DNA from 3 places in the Vibrio crassostreae genome. Region 2 is predicted to be linked to each of the others. Evidence: riboswitches for the same ligand, from Rfam matches in the RefSeq annotation. Region 2 holds a riboswitch; each other region holds the start of a gene.
The links. Region 2 has a riboswitch for thiamine pyrophosphate ahead of thiD (bifunctional hydroxymethylpyrimidine kinase/phosphomethylpyrimidine kinase). Riboswitches for the same ligand answer to the same signal wherever they lie in the genome.
Positions count from the first base shown of each region.

Region 1 (5,271 bases), on a different replicon from region 2:
AGCTGTCGATTGGTCAATACCACCAATAGCAACCGTCGGATAACCAGTAAGTTCTTCTGTGTATGGGATGGTATCAATTAGCTGTTGGTACAGAGATAAACGCACCAAACCTTGAGGCTTCGATGGCATCTGTTTCGTTGTGGTCGGAAATATATGGCCTAGTGCAATGTAGCTTGGATTGATTTGGACGATGCGCAGCAACTCATAATAACCATGAGTCGATAGACCGATCTTAATACCCGCTTGGCTCAGTTGGGAAAGGTTTGATTCTTCAATATCCTCTTGCCCAAGGTGCACACCAAAAGCACCGTGCTTAAGTGCAAGCTGCCAGTAATCATTAATAAAAACCTGAGCGTTATGTTCTCGACCAAGTTCGATCGATCGTGCGACTTGTTGCTCTAAGTCGGCTTGTTGAGGGTTCTTAATACGCAGTTGGACAGTGTTAGTCCCAAGTTTAAGCAACCTTTCTATCCACTCAACGTCATCAACAACCGGGTATAAGCCGAGGCTATTCTTTGTTAACTCAGGGAAAGAAAGTGATGTCCCTTGGTTGGCCCAACCAACGCTGATATTCAGTCGCTCGTCTTCAAGGATAGGGATAGGAAAATCTCGATAATGTGCAGGCCATGTTCCACGTGAAACATTCGATGCAGCGCGAGCTAAAACCAGCGCGTCTTCCAATGGAAATTCCAACGCCAATAAAGTAAGTAACCAAGCAAAGTGGCCACGACTATCTAATTCTTGATGAGCTGTAGTGTCACTCTTGATAACGCGATTAGCATCTAAGTGTGACCAGATATCCAGTACAGCTGAATCATCGGAGACTCCGATATAGACTGTGTTCGAAGCTTGAGTCAAAGCAGCACAAACATCGGTTAACGCGACTGAATTACTGTAATCAACAACATGCTTCAGTTGCGCTAACTGACACTCCGCCAATGAATCAACATCATGAGCAAAGCCAATAGATAGTGCCTGTTGAGCATCAACGATAGAGAAGTATCGAGTTGGGCTTACACCCAACTCAACTGCATCAGTTGCTAAACCTTGTCGTTTAGCAACCAATAGACAGTTTTGAACCTCCCCCGTTAACTCGATGTATTGAGATGGGATGAGAATCTTCACTGTCATTATTCCTCTAATTGAGCTTCTTTTGCGCCTACAGCAGGGTGATAAAGTTCAGAGCCAGTATCACGGAACTCTTGTGATTTTTGACGCATTCCCTCCAACGGGTTATCTAGCATCTTAATCTCTATAGCCTGATCTGCGGCTACTTGTTCTGTGTCTTTCGCATACTCTCGAACTTCTTGAGAAATCTTCATCGAGCAGAACTTAGGTCCACACATAGAGCAGAAGTGAGCAACCTTGCCCGACTCTTGTGGCAGGGTTTCATCGTGGAAAGAACGTGCTGTTTCTGGGTCTAAAGCTAGATTAAATTGGTCTTCCCAGCGGAATTCAAAACGAGCTTTAGATAATGCATTATCTCGGATTTGTGCGCCCGGGTGCCCTTTTGCCAAGTCTGCAGCATGTGCTGCCAGCTTGTAAGTAATCAAGCCAGTCTTAACATCTTCTTTATTGGGTAAGCCCAAATGCTCTTTAGGCGTTACATAACAAAGCATCGCACAACCGTACCAACCAATCATCGCCGCGCCAATTCCAGAGGTAATGTGGTCATAACCCGGTGCGATATCTGTAGTCAGCGGGCCTAATGTATAGAAAGGCGCTTCATGGCAGTGCTCCAACTGCTCGTCCATGTTCTCTTTGATAAGATGCATAGGTACATGTCCAGGGCCTTCAATGATCACCTGAACGTCGTATTCCCAAGCTACTTTGGTTAACTCACCTAGAGTACGTAACTCCGAGAATTGAGCCTCATCGTTGGCATCTGCAATAGAGCCTGGACGTAGGCCGTCACCCAGTGACAGAGCGACATCATACTTCGCACAGATCTCACAGATCTCGCGGAAGTGTGTGTATAAGAAGCTTTCTTGATGATGTGCAAGACACCATTTCGCGATAATAGATCCACCACGAGAGACAATACCAGTCACACGTTTAGCCGTCATAGGTACGTAACGAAGCAGTAAACCTGCATGGATAGTGAAGTAATCAACGCCCTGCTCTGCTTGTTCAATCAAGGTATCGCGCATCACTTCCCAGTTAAGGTCTTCGGCTACGCCATTCACTTTCTCAAGCGCCTGATACATAGGAACCGTACCAATTGGCACTGGGCTGTTACGCAGGATCCATTCGCGAGTCTCGTGGATATTACGGCCAGTAGAGAGGTCCATTACGGTATCGCCGCCCCAGCGGGTTGACCATACTAACTTCTCAACTTCTTCTTCAATTGAAGAGCTTACTGAAGAGTTACCGATATTGGCGTTCACTTTCACTAAGAAGTTTCGACCAATAATCATCGGTTCTGATTCTGGGTGGTTGATGTTTGAAGGGATAATAGCTCGACCTTCAGCAACCTCTTTACGCACGAACTCAGGAGTGATTTCTTTCGGCAGGTTTGCACCAAAGTTATGGCCAGGGTGTTGATGGTTAAGCTGCTCATCAGCGAACTTCTGACGTCCCATGTTCTCACGTATGGCAATGTACTCCATTTCAGGTGTGATAATACCCTGACGAGCATAGTGCAGCTGAGTAACACATTGGTCGCCAGTAGCGCGACGAATTCGAGGCAGGTTTCCGTAACGAAGGTCGTCTAGGGTTTCATCTTCTAAACGTTCTTTGGTGTAAACAGAGCTTACATCATCAAGCAATTCCGTATCACCACGCTCTTCAATCCATTGCTCTCGCAACTTAGGAAGGCCGCTATAAAGGTCTATTTCATGCGTAGGATCGGTATAAACACCGGAGGTGTCGTAGACATGAATAGGCTCATTAGGTTCGAATACAGGCTCTTTTTTGGTACCACCAACAAGGCTATCTGCGAGTGAAATTTCTCGTACAGGAACTTGAATATCCTCTCGAGAACCTTGTATGTAAGCTTTTTTTGAATTTGGATAAGGTTGTACGGATAAAGAATCGATGAAATTCTTCGCTTCCAGTCTTGCTTGTTTACGACTCGACATAGCATTTTTCCTTGGCTTTTAGCCATTATTTATAGGGATAAAAATGCTTGACGGATTAGATGCTACAAGAGGGATCACGGTAAGAAATACAGTTGTGATCTGGAGATAGATCTCTAGAAGGATTCTAGTTAGATATCTACTCTTGTTCCCTTCGCAGGTACTAGCCTGATCAGGTTCAACGGATCCCGAGTTAACGGTCTCAGCCATATGGCACTCCGACAAGTTCGATCGAGTATATAAAAACGGCTTGGATAAACCAAGCCGAGTTGTTAACAAATCGTAAGAAAGTTTTAAGACTTTATCAAAAGTTGGAAGCCGATCCATGCAGCTGAGATACTGAGAACCACGTTGAGCAGCACATTGAGCCCCATCTTAAAGAAAGCGCCCTGCTGCATAAGAAGCACGTTATCCATCGAAAATGTAGAGAACGTAGTCAATGCTCCAAGGAAACCGAGGCCAATGATCTGTCTCCATGGCTCCGTCGCAATCATCTCATTCTCGAATGCGGCAATGAGCAAGCCCATAATCAAAGAGCCGATCACGTTAACGGTTAGCGTACCATAAGGAAAACCACGCCCGAGCATCACCACACATAACTCTGAAATCAAATAGCGCGAACAAGCACCGAATGCGCCACCAATGGCAATAAAACCTAAAATAGATAACTGACCCATGAATCCTCCCAAATAACAGTCCCTATATTCTAGCTTTACCGCCGATAAAAGCGAGGGTAGAAACTTAGAATGCATGCGCAAAAATTAAACGTTACAGGTGTCACTTAACTTCAATATATCCCATTAGTCCCGTTTTCATGTGCTCAATGACATGACAGTGGTACATCCAACGTCCTGGGTTGTCTGCAACAAATGCAGCTTTAGCACGGCCGTTTTTTCCAAGTAACACAGTATCGGTATGGAAGGGCTCTTCTATTTTTTTACCATCAAGTTCCAATACAGTGAATGTATGACCATGAATATGAATTGGGTGATGGTACTGAGTGACGTTCTTGAGGTCGAATATATAAGTTTTACCTAACTCCAAAGTCGCCAACGGGTCTGGAACACTGTCTTTACTCATTCCCTCCCACGCACGTTTATTCGTAAGCCAAAACTTAGGCATCGACTTCCCATCTTTAGATACCGGTGATACCGCCCCTTCCCACTCAAACACAAAATCGATTTCTTCTGCATTAGCGAGATTTAAGTTAGGCACAGGATTGAGGGGCAATAAAGGAAGTGTTTGGCCTTCGATTAACGTTGAATCAACAGCCTCAAACTCACACAAGGAAAAAGGAAAACGCCCTTTCATTTGAAGGACACTCACTCGCTCCCCCGCCTTGGGAGCAATCAGCCCGAGATCGACACGCATACCTGGGCCAATCTTGTGTTGAGTCAGCTTATAAGGTGTCTTTACAGGGTTACCATCAATAGCAATGACCCATGCTTCAGCCCCCTCAATGGCTATAGGATAGGTAATCGTGTTATCAACATTAGCGATACGCAGCCGAGTCGTTGCATGCTGCTTCAATTTATAGATAGGTTCATGTACTCCATTAACGCTACTCCACTCTCCTGGCGTGCCCATACGAGCGCTGAGGCGAGGGATCATCAAGTCTTTCCACTGACCTTGTTTGTCGATATGCCAATGTTTAAGCATCAGAGCATGCTCTTCATCGAACTGAACTGCCGCACTCTCTTCGACAATAATAAGCCCGACCAAGCCCATACCAAGTTGCTTAACACTGTTCATGTGTGGGTGATACCAGAATGTACCCGCATCTGGTGGCGTGAACTCATAGACAAACGTTTCACCGGGCATAATCGGAGGCTGACTTAAGAAAGGAACCCCGTCCATTTCAATCGGAATTCTCAGGCCATGCCAATGAATTGTGGTCGGTTCTAATAGCTTGTTGGTAAATCGAATCGTTACCTTTTCGCCTTGTCGACAGCGAATAATCGGCGCTGGAGTCTGTCCATTAAAGGCTAAAACATTAGTACTAAATCCCTTCACCAACTCAGCGGTTGAAGGCTCAGCTGTTAAGTCATAAACGAACTTTCCTTGCTCATCAACAGACCGCTTCATTGAGCAAGCTGGTAGGACGGTTAGTGCAGATATAGCGAGAGATGATTGAATAAACTTACGACGGGAAATATCCATATTTGTTGCCTTTTAGTAATAACGACCAAAATGT
Region 1 is NZ_AP025476.1:3,410,398-3,415,668, forward strand. It holds gene OC193_RS15400 (thiamine phosphate synthase) at 1-1,131, opposite strand, end outside; gene thiC (phosphomethylpyrimidine synthase ThiC) at 1,131-3,080, opposite strand; TPP riboswitch at 3,210-3,308, opposite strand; gene crcB (fluoride efflux transporter CrcB) at 3,371-3,754, opposite strand; gene OC193_RS15415 (multicopper oxidase family protein) at 3,855-5,237, opposite strand.
Region 1: linked by a shared signal. The riboswitch ahead of thiC (phosphomethylpyrimidine synthase ThiC) and the one ahead of thiD (bifunctional hydroxymethylpyrimidine kinase/phosphomethylpyrimidine kinase) in region 2 are both predicted to bind thiamine pyrophosphate.

Region 2 (5,271 bases):
AATTGCATCTACCTTGCCTGATGCCAATGAAGATGAAAGTGCCCAACCGACATTGATGGTTTGCACGTCTGTAAACGCAACATTTTCTTGTGCTAGCATGGTGCCGATAGTCGCTTCTTCGTTACCCGCAATCGCGATACCGATCTTTTTGCCTTTCAGATCCGCTAACGAATCGTTCTTGCCATTATCCAGTACCATTAGTGTGTTCAGTGGCGTCGCGATAAGGGTTGATGCACGAACCAAAGGAAGACCCGCTGCCACATCCATAGTTAAACTTGGTTGGTAAGTTACCGCTAAATCGACCTTACCTGCCGCAACCAATTTTGCTGGCGTGCTTGGGTCAGCTGGTTCTTGAATTTCAACCTCTAAGCCTTGCTCAGCAAAGTAGCCACGCTCTTGAGCGATCACAATCGGGCCATGGTTCGGGTTCACAAACCAATCCAACATCAATGTCAGTTTCTTTTGTTCAGAGTCCGCTAGAGCATGACCTGAAACCAATGAAGCAAGCAGTGCCACTGCACCTACCAATTTGGTATTTTTCATAGTTAACCTTTCCTTTTGAATATTATTATTGTGTGTATCGATCTAATTTTTAACTAGGTTTGTTTAGATAAATAGCCTTGAGCGAAGCTTTATTAAACAAAGAGTTATTGAGCTAACCATCACTGGTTCTCCCAAGGGATAGCTTTTTTAAGTAATTTATCTGTGATGAAATAGAGCGAGATAGACAGCACCGCCAAGATGAATAAGGCAGCAAACATCTCATCAATGATCATGCGTGCGTTGGCTTGCAGCATTAGGTAACCCAGCCCTTCACTTGAACCCACCCACTCACCGACAACCGCGCCAATTGGGGCAATCACCACAGCCACACGAATACCAGACGCCAGTGTTGGCAATGCAGCAGGCAGTTGGATATAACGCAACAATTGCCATTTCGATGCACCCATCGTCTTAGCAAGATCGAGATAGCCTGTCGGTGTATTACGCAAGCCGTCGTAACAACAGGTCGTCACAGGGAAGAAGATAATGATCGCCGCCATCACCACTTTTGACGCGATGCCATAGCCAAGCCACAGCATCAATACTGGAGCAATCGCAAACACGGGGATCGCTTGGCTAGCAATTAAGATAGGCAATAGCCAACGTTTCAATGGATCAAACATCAACATCTGCAAGGCGAAAAACAGCCCCATAGACAAACCTAGCAATAGCCCAAGTAAGATCTCTTGCGCAGTCACCCAAGTGTGTTTGAGCAACACATCGTAGCGTTCAATCAGCTTGAGGAAGACTTCTGCGGGAGCCGGCAGAATGAAGCTTGGCATCTCAAAGATAACCACCACCATTTGCCACAAACCAAGAATCACAGCACTGCTGATGACCAAACGCATAACAGGGTTCATTTGGCGAGGATATGTTGTGCTAGCCTGCGCGTTAGTTGAACGAGTCACAGCTTCGCTTCGCGTTAGATCATTCATAATCACGCTCCAACTGGTCTAAGATCGCCTGTTGCAACTCGGCACACTCACCATCGAGCACTCGTGGCGTTGACGTGTGAGGCACAGATAAAGAGTGAGCACTCGCCGGTGTGCCTTGCAACACATACAAGTTATCCGCCAAACGCACCGCTTCTTGTGGATCATGGGTGATCAGGACAACGGTTTTATCCCTTAACAGTTCACACGCTAAGGTCTGTAACTTGTGTCTCGTTACCGCATCCAGCGCAGAGAACGGCTCATCCATCAGCACCACTGGTTTGTCTTGCATTAAGGTGCGAGCCAAAGCAACACGTTGACGCATACCACCAGACAACTGATCCGGCATCGCATTCGCATAATCAGCCAAACCAACCGCAGCGAGCAACTCGAGTGCTTGATTGGTTTGCAGTGCTTTGTCAGAAGCTGGATTTTGAAAACGATGACTCAGGCAAACATTGTCGATGACCGATAGCCACGGCAGTAACAAATCTTGCTGCGCCATGTAAGCGATGCGATCCGTTAAAGGTAATTCATCAGACGTTGCCAATGTGCCCTGCCACTCCACCCTATCGTCCAGTAAGCCTGCCAGATAACGCAATACCGTGGTTTTTCCGCAGCCACTTCGACCCAACAATACCGTCCACTTACCTGCGTTTAAGCTAAGCGACAACCCAGACAAGGTCGCGTGCTCACTGTCGTTATAGCGTAAGGAGGCATTGCTGAGTTGAACACCAACCGTATTAACGGACATTGCCATGTCCAGCGAAGAAGTGATTGACAGGGCCATGACCTTGACCGACTTGCAACTCATCAGCATGAGCAATCGCGCGAGAAATGTATTGTTTTCCTAGGTCGACAGCCTCTGGAAGCGTGTTGCCTTGCGCTAAGAAAGAAGCAATGGCAGAAGAGAGCGTACAACCCGTGCCATGGGTGTTTTTGGTCGGAAAACGCTTCGCGCTAATCACAGCAGATGTGGTTGGTAGAATCAGTAAGTCGTTACTGTTTTCATCTTTCTCCAAGTGACCGCCTTTTAGCAGTATCGCTTTAGCACCTAAAGCGCGCAGGTCTTCAATCATATCCTGCATTTCAGCTTCGCTTTCAGGTACCGGTTTACCCGTAAGTGCTGCGCCTTCTGGCAAGTTCGGGGTAATGATATCTGCCAACGGAATCAGCTCTTGCTTTAGCGTAGTAATGGCAGCGTTTTCTAAAAGAAGGTCACCACTGGTTGCAACCATTACAGGATCAATCACTAAGTGCTTAGGCTGGTATTGCTTAATTTTGTCCGCAACGACTTTAATGATTTGCGAATCCGCCAACATACCGACTTTTACTGCCACGATATTCAAATCGGTAAATACTGCGTCTAGTTGGCTAGCGACATGCTCAAGTGGGATTGGAAAAATGGCTGACACGCCTTGTGTGTTCTGAGATGTAATAGCGGTAATCACCGAACAAGCGAAACTACCCGTTGCAGACATGGCTTTGATATCAGCTTGGATCCCTGCACCACCGCCGCTGTCAGATCCAGCGATCGTCAAAACAATCGGAGTATTCGTGCGAATCAAACCATCAGCAGAGTGCTGTAATGTTGAGGCTTTTGGAGTTAAGTCTTTTGAAATAGAACTGTGTGTCATTGTCGCTCCTACTATCTTACAAGACGTAGGAGAACGAACACTGATCGAAGGAGAAGTCGCATTAGGCTCATGAAAGCTTTCATGGGTGCAGACGTAGATCGAGTGCTTATAGTTCCCTACGCCAGTATTAACTGAATCAGGTTCAACGGGTCTCGATTAACGATCTCAGCAAACACCAAATAAGGTATATGCCCCCCGACTATTGATAGCGATAGTAACAGCACTCTCACAACTGAGATACTGATTTTATTCATTTATAAGATTCACGCATGAATAAAATTCAATTTAGCTTTCTTCACTCACTCTGAAACAAGTGCCTAAACAAGTGCTTAGACTAGCGATTAGACAAATGCTTAGCGCTGCTCTTGAGTTGGTTGTGACTGGATAAACAAGCACAGCACAATCAGGAACATACCTAACCATCCTGCCGATGGAATCAACTCTCCAACAATACACACGGCAAGTACCGCGGCAACAACTGGTTCAAGCAAGGTAATCAAGTTGGCACTGCTCGCGGTGACATGTCGCAGGCCAAAACTGAAGGCGATATAACCCATGCATTGAGGAATTAACGCCAAGTAACTCACGACCAATATATTGGTATTCGATGCGAACAGGTTATTCCCTGTAAACCAGAGCGTTGGCAACAACAGCATCGCACCGAGGCCAAAAATACTGCCCATCGCCGCTTGTGACTTAATCCCTTTATCGATCAGTGCCTTTGTCGCCCAAGAATAAATGGCATAGCACAGGCCTGCCACCAAACCTAATCCAATCCCCAAAAGCTTCAGGTCGTCGCCAGAGTCACTCTCCGATGATGATTCTGAAAATACCAACAACCCAATACCCACGACACCAATCGCAAAGCTAGTGAGCCAACGTTTGTTGATATTATTGTTTTTGCTAATCAGACACTCTAGCAGCGCAGAAAAGAAAGGTGCGGTAGCAATCGACACCACCGTGCCTATTGCGACACCCGATAATTTCATCGAAGAGTAGAAAGCCAAAGGATAGATCGCTAAAGCCAGTGCACTCGCCGCTAACAGCTTTTTGTTGAGCAAAAGCTTATCAAGTGAAGATAAAATCTTTCGATACGCCAAGCCCGCTTGCATTAGGCCGCCGACACCCATAGAGAAAGCACCAATCGCTAATGGGCTTAGATCAGGCGCAAAACTTGCGGCGGTGCCTGTCGTGCCCCATAAAATGGAAGCAAACAAGATGGATAAAGTGCCCGTTTGGAATTCGTTGACGCGATTGATGGCAAGATTCATTTCTATTACCCAATTTTCAGTTGTGAAATAGATAATAATGAAGATTGATAAAAGTTAGTTTGCCGAAAGGACGCTATTGTTGTTTCTAAAGACTGTCTTTCATTGAGCCTAAAAACGCCCTTGGAGACATCCCAAAGTGCTGAGAGAAGCGGCGACTGAAAGCAGAAACATCACTATATCCCACATTTTCAGCGATCAATTGAACAGGTAAATCTGTGTGGGTTAACAAGGCTTGAGCTTTCTCCATACGATATCGAGTGATGTATTTAAGCGCACTGATACCCAGGCATTCTTTGAAGCGTTTTTTAAATTGAGTGGGACTCAAACAGGCCGTTTCTGCAAGTTGTGATATGGATAACGGTTGTGTGTAATTATCCGCTATCAGCCTTTGTACCGCACGAATTCGAGGGTCGATGCTCTTGCTTACTTCTTGTTGTTCTAAAAGCAGTGAAAACACATCCAAGATAGACGATTCAATGCCACTGTCTACTTGATATTCCAGCTGCTTCTCAACGAACAGTAAGAAGCTCATCAAAGGTGGTGTTATCGTGAAAACCGAGAGCTCATGCTCTAACAAGTGCTGCGGTAACTCTGCCATATCTGCGACAATAAACCGTGCTGCTTCATCCGCCTTAAAGGCATGCGCTGTGGTTACCGGAATCACCACGCATTCACCTACGGCCACTTTGCCGACATATCCAACCATCTCAAGGTTGATACTCCCTTGGATCGGCAATACCAGTTGATGATGGTCATCATGAGCATGGGTATTAAATTGCTTGGTGTAAGATCGAATGCTTAAGCTAGATTTCATGAGCAACGCCGGAGTACATTTCGCTAGGTTAAAGTAAGAGACACAACGTTACATTATCACTTCCCTAGAGTCAC
Region 2 is NZ_AP025477.1:1,055,788-1,061,058, forward strand. It holds gene OC193_RS20525 (ABC transporter substrate-binding protein) at 1-543, opposite strand, end outside; gene OC193_RS20530 (ABC transporter permease) at 663-1,478, opposite strand; gene OC193_RS20535 (ABC transporter ATP-binding protein) at 1,471-2,229, opposite strand; gene thiD (bifunctional hydroxymethylpyrimidine kinase/phosphomethylpyrimidine kinase) at 2,219-3,112, opposite strand; TPP riboswitch at 3,209-3,320, opposite strand; gene OC193_RS20545 (DMT family transporter) at 3,466-4,383, opposite strand; gene OC193_RS20550 (helix-turn-helix domain-containing protein) at 4,469-5,197, opposite strand.

Region 3 (5,271 bases), on a different replicon from region 2:
CGCCAGTAATGTCGACAAGACCTGCTTTGTTAATTTCGCGGTTAACAATTTTTGCAGCAAGGCGAATTGATGACAAAAGGGATGATAGATCACCGCTTGCATGGGGGAAGTCATTTTGTTTTGCAACAATGAACTCACCAAGGGTGCGCATCTCAGACATGTTATTTCCTTAAACTTCTCTGAATATTAGGGGGGATTTGAGCACTATTGAATTTGCCTCTTGTACGGGCTTTATTCATCTAGACGCTTACCTAAATTCTAAAGGCTAGATCTTTTTAATGGTAATGAACTAAGCGACGCAGATCTCACTTACTATGTCGACTAAATTTGTTTTGCATTGTCACTCGCTTTTAATCGTCATTTAATGATAATGAGTGTTAGCTGTTTTAATTAGGCATCGTTTATTTAGCCAAGCGTTTGGAAGCAATTTATGCATATTCATATCTTAGGAATTTGTGGCACCTTCATGGGTGGTGCTGCGGTATTGGCTCGTCAATTAGGTCACAAGGTTACCGGTAGTGACGCGAATGTGTACCCACCAATGAGCACTTTGTTGGAATCTCAAGGGATTGAAATTATTGAAGGGTTCGACCCAAGCCAATTAGAACCAAGGCCGGATCTCGTGGTGATTGGCAATGCGATGAGTCGTGGCAACCCCTGTGTTGAGTATGTATTGGATAACAACTTTAGATACACCTCAGGCCCGCAATGGTTGCAAGAGTTCTTACTGCATGACCGTTGGGTATTGGCGGTATCGGGTACGCATGGCAAGACAACAACATCGAGCATGCTGGCTTGGGTCTTAGAGGACTGTGGCTATGCACCAGGCTTTTTAGTTGGTGGTGTGTTGGGTAACTTTGGTATTTCTGCTCGTCTTGGTGAAAGCATGTTCTTCGTGGTAGAAGCCGACGAGTACGACAGTGCTTTTTTTGATAAACGATCTAAGTTCGTCCATTACCACCCAAGAACCTTGGTGATGAATAACCTAGAGTTCGATCATGCGGACATCTTCGATGATCTTGAGGCAATTAAACGTCAGTTTCATCACTTAGTGCGCACTGTGCCAAGCAATGGCCGTATTTTCTCACCTAAGCAAGATACGGCTATTCAAGACGTTCTATCTCGTGGCTGTTGGAGTGAGACTGAATCGAGTGGTGAACTCGGTGATTGGGATGCGAAGAAGCTGGTTAAAGACGGCTCTAAATTTGAGGTTTACTTCCAAGGCGAATGCGTTGGAACTGTCGACTGGGATTTGGTTGGCGACCATAACGTCAATAATGCTTTGATGGCGATTGCAGCTGCGCGACATGTAGGGGTGACACCTGATTTAGCGTGTGAATCGTTGGCGAAGTTCATCAACACCAAACGTCGTCTAGAGTTTAAAGGCGAAGTGGCAGGCGTTTCTGTCTATGACGATTTTGCACATCACCCAACGGCAATTGAACTTACGCTGGGCGGCTTACGTAATAAGGTCGACACGAAGAAAATCATTGCCGTGCTAGAGCCTCGTTCTGCCACCATGAAACGTGGTGTGCATAAAGAAACCCTGGCTGATTCGTTGAAGCAAGCGGATTCTACCTACTTATTCCAACCGGAAAACATTGATTGGTTGGTACAAGATGTTGCGGACGCTTGTCACCAATCGGCACACGTGAGTGGTGACATGGATGCATTCGTTGCTAAAATTGTCTCAGAGGCACAAGCGGGCGACCAAATCTTGGTAATGAGTAATGGCGGTTTTGGTGGTATTCACCAAAAACTGTTGGATGGGTTGGCACTCAAAGGCTAATGGCGTTCACGACCTTATAATTTGAAGTAATTGAGAACATGACAAAACACGATAAAGCGATAACTCTTGCTTTCACTGGCGCATCCGGTGCGCCTTATGGCTTGCGTTTACTTGAATGCCTTTTGGCGGCCGATTATCAGGTCTACTTGCTGATTTCATCGGCAGCACGAGTGGTATTGGCGACCGAGCATGAACTCAAGCTACCTGCTGGGCCGGATGCGGCGAAACAAGCTTTGGTTAAACATCTTGGGTGTGACCCCGAAAAGCTGGTGGTGTGTGGCAAAGATGACTGGTTCTCGCCGGTTGCCTCTGGATCAGCAGCGCCGAAGCAGATGGTGGTGTGTCCATGTTCTGCAGGAAGCTTGGCTTCAATTGCACATGGCTTATCGGATAACTTGATTGAGCGAGCGGCAGATGTGGTCATGAAAGAGCGAGGCCAATTGTTGTTGGTGGTTCGTGAGACGCCATTTTCGACGCTTCATTTAGAGAACATGCACAAACTCTCAACCATGGGCGTGACGATCATGCCTGCGGCTCCGGGTTTTTATCACCAACCTAAGTCGATCGAAGATCTGGTCGATTTTATGGTGGCGCGTATTTTGGATCATCTTGGTATTGAGCAAGGTTTAGTGCCACGTTGGGGTTACGATCAACGTAATTGATCCAAACTTGATAGCTTATTGTTAAAATTCGAATTACAATTCTGAATACTCATCGGGGAGCAAACCATTCAGATAATGAATGCGAGCTGAGATCAAGCAAGTGCTTGGGACCCGTAAACCTGAACCAGATAATGCTGGCGTAGGAATTGAGTTAGGAACAACTTCTACCGTTCTCCTCCCTCAAACCTGTGCCGCTCAGACCATGGAGAGCGTCCAGTGAAATTCACATTAACAACCCTTGCTGTTACTACAGCCATCTCTTTTTCTGCCGTTGCTGCAGACAATACTCTAACTGTATATACCTATGATTCTTTTGCTGCGGATTGGGGCCCTCGTCCTGCCGTTGAAAAAGCATTTGAAGAAAAGTGTGGCTGTGATGTGAATTTTGTCGCGCTAGAAGATGGCGTGTCTATTCTTAACCGCTTGCGTCTTGAAGGTGGTAACAGCAAAGCAGACATCGTGTTAGGCCTAGATAACAATCTAATGGCTGAGGCGAAAGCGACGGGCTTATTGGCTGATCACAGTGTTGATACGTCATCAGTGACACTTCCTAACGGTTGGAACGACAGCACCTTTGTTCCTTATGATTTTGGTTACTTTGCCTTTGTATATAACACAGAGAAACTAGCAAACCCGCCTAAAAGCCTGAAAGAGTTGGTTGAGCAGCGTGATGATCTGAAGGTTATCTACCAAGATCCACGTACTTCAACACCAGGCCAAGGCATGATGTTATGGATGAAATCTGTTTACGGTGATGAAGCAACGGCAGCTTGGAAGAAGCTAGCTCAGAAAACCGTTACGGTAACCAAAGGTTGGTCTGAAGCTTACTCTATGTTCCTAGAGGGTGAGTCTGACTTGGTTTTATCTTACACAACGTCTCCGGCTTACCATATCATTGCAGAGAGCGATTCTAAGTACGCAGCAGCGAGCTTCGAAGAAGGGCATTACACTCAAGTTGAAGTGGCTGCTAAGGTTAAAGGCAGTAGCAACGAAAAGCTTGCTGATGAGTTTATGGCCTTTCTCCTAAGTGATGAGTTCCAATCGGCGATGCCTACAGGTAACTGGATGTACCCAGTAACGGGTGTCGAGCTACCAAAAGGTTTTGAGCAGTTAACTGTACCGCAGAAGGCGCTGAGCTTTAGCTCTGAAGAGATCGCCGAGAAGCGCAAGCCTTGGATTCGTGAATGGCAGAGTGCACTTACTTTCTAACGTACTTTTAAAAACTAGCTTTCTGTATTTAAAGGTTCATTCGACATCAATTGAGTGAGCCATTTACGGTAAAAATCAATCTATGATAAAGAAAACACCTAAGGTCGGGATCTGGGTTGCGATACTCATTACCGCCTTCGTGGTTTCAGCAGTTGGGGCATTGCTTAGCAATGCCCCTTCTCTTGATATCAGCCAAGTATGGTCAGATCCTTACTATTGGCATGTAACGAAATTCAGCTTTTATCAAGCGACATTCTCAACAGTGCTGAGTGTTGGTTTTGCTATACCTATTGCGCATGCTTTGTGTCGTAGACAATTTTTTGGACGAGCCTTGTTATTAAGGTTGTTCGCGTCGACCTTGGTTCTGCCTGTGTTGGTCGGAGTATTTGGCTTGCTGGCGATTTACGGCAACAGTGGTTGGTTAGCTAAGTTCTTGGCGAACTTCGACATTGAGCTACCATTCTCGATTTATGGCTTGAATGGTATTTTGTTGGCGCACGTTTTCTTCAACCTGCCTTATGCCAGCCGTTTACTTCTGCAAGCGTTAGATACCGTGCCTGCCGAGCAACACAAGCTGTGTGCTCATTTGGGCATGAGCCATTGGAATAAATTTAAATGGGTTGAATGGCCGAGGCTAAGACAGCAATTGCCTCATGTGTGTGGCTTAGTCTTCATGTTGTGTTTCACCAGCTTTGCTACCGTGATGGCGTTGGGTGGTGGTCCGAAATCAACCACCATTGAGCTAGCCATCTATCAAGCAATCAAATTCGACTTTGACCTGCAAGCTGGCGCGTTGCTCGCGATATGGCAAATGCTGTTGTGTGGCGTATTAGCTGTGAGTATTCAGCGTTTGTCTAAGCCTATATCTGTGACGGCTAGTCAGCTGTCGGAAGAGAAGTATTTGGTCAAGGACAGCTGGTGGTCAAAAGCTTGGGATAGCTTTTGGATCATCATAGTCTCAATGCTGGTATTGCCGCCCTTAGCGATGGTTATTTTAAGTGGTATTAACTCTCAGGCGCTCACTGTACTGAGCAGCGAGCCATTTTGGGCTGCGTTAATGACCTCGGTTCGTGTTGCTTCCCTCGCAAGTATCATCGCTGTTGGTATCGGTATCGCGATCCTTCTAACCAGTCGCGCATGGCGTTTGCAGAACAAGAACTTTAGAGCGGATAAGATTGAGCTGATTGGCACTATTATTTTGGTGACACCGGGCTTGGTGATTAGTACTGGCCTCTTCTTATTGCTCCGTTCATTTACCGATGTGTTCAGCTTAGCTTTCTTTATTGTGATTGCCGTAAACAGTTTGATGGCGCTGCCTTACGTAATTAAAACCTTAGCTCAACCTATGCTGCATTTGTCTCAGCAGTACCAGTATGTGTGTGCAAGCTTAGGAATGACAGGGTTCACTCGCTTTAGGTTGGTGGAGTGGCGCGCATTACGTAAACCTATGGCACAAGCATTCTCAATCAGCTTTATGCTGGCGATGGGCGACTTAAGTGCGATTGCCTTATTTGGTAGCCAAGATTTTAGAACTCTGCCTTTGTATCTATTCCAATTGTTAGGCAGCTATCAAATGGAAGCGGCGGCTGTGGTGTCAGTGAGTTTACTGTT
Region 3 is NZ_AP025476.1:3,089,436-3,094,706, reverse strand. It holds gene fbp (class 1 fructose-bisphosphatase) at 1-160, opposite strand, end outside; gene mpl (UDP-N-acetylmuramate:L-alanyl-gamma-D-glutamyl-meso-diaminopimelate ligase) at 431-1,789, shown strand; gene OC193_RS13855 (flavin prenyltransferase UbiX) at 1,828-2,451, shown strand; TPP riboswitch at 2,495-2,614, shown strand; gene thiB (thiamine ABC transporter substrate binding subunit) at 2,668-3,660, shown strand; gene thiP (thiamine/thiamine pyrophosphate ABC transporter permease ThiP) at 3,743-5,271, shown strand, end outside.
Region 3: linked by a shared signal. The riboswitch ahead of thiB (thiamine ABC transporter substrate binding subunit) and the one ahead of thiD (bifunctional hydroxymethylpyrimidine kinase/phosphomethylpyrimidine kinase) in region 2 are both predicted to bind thiamine pyrophosphate.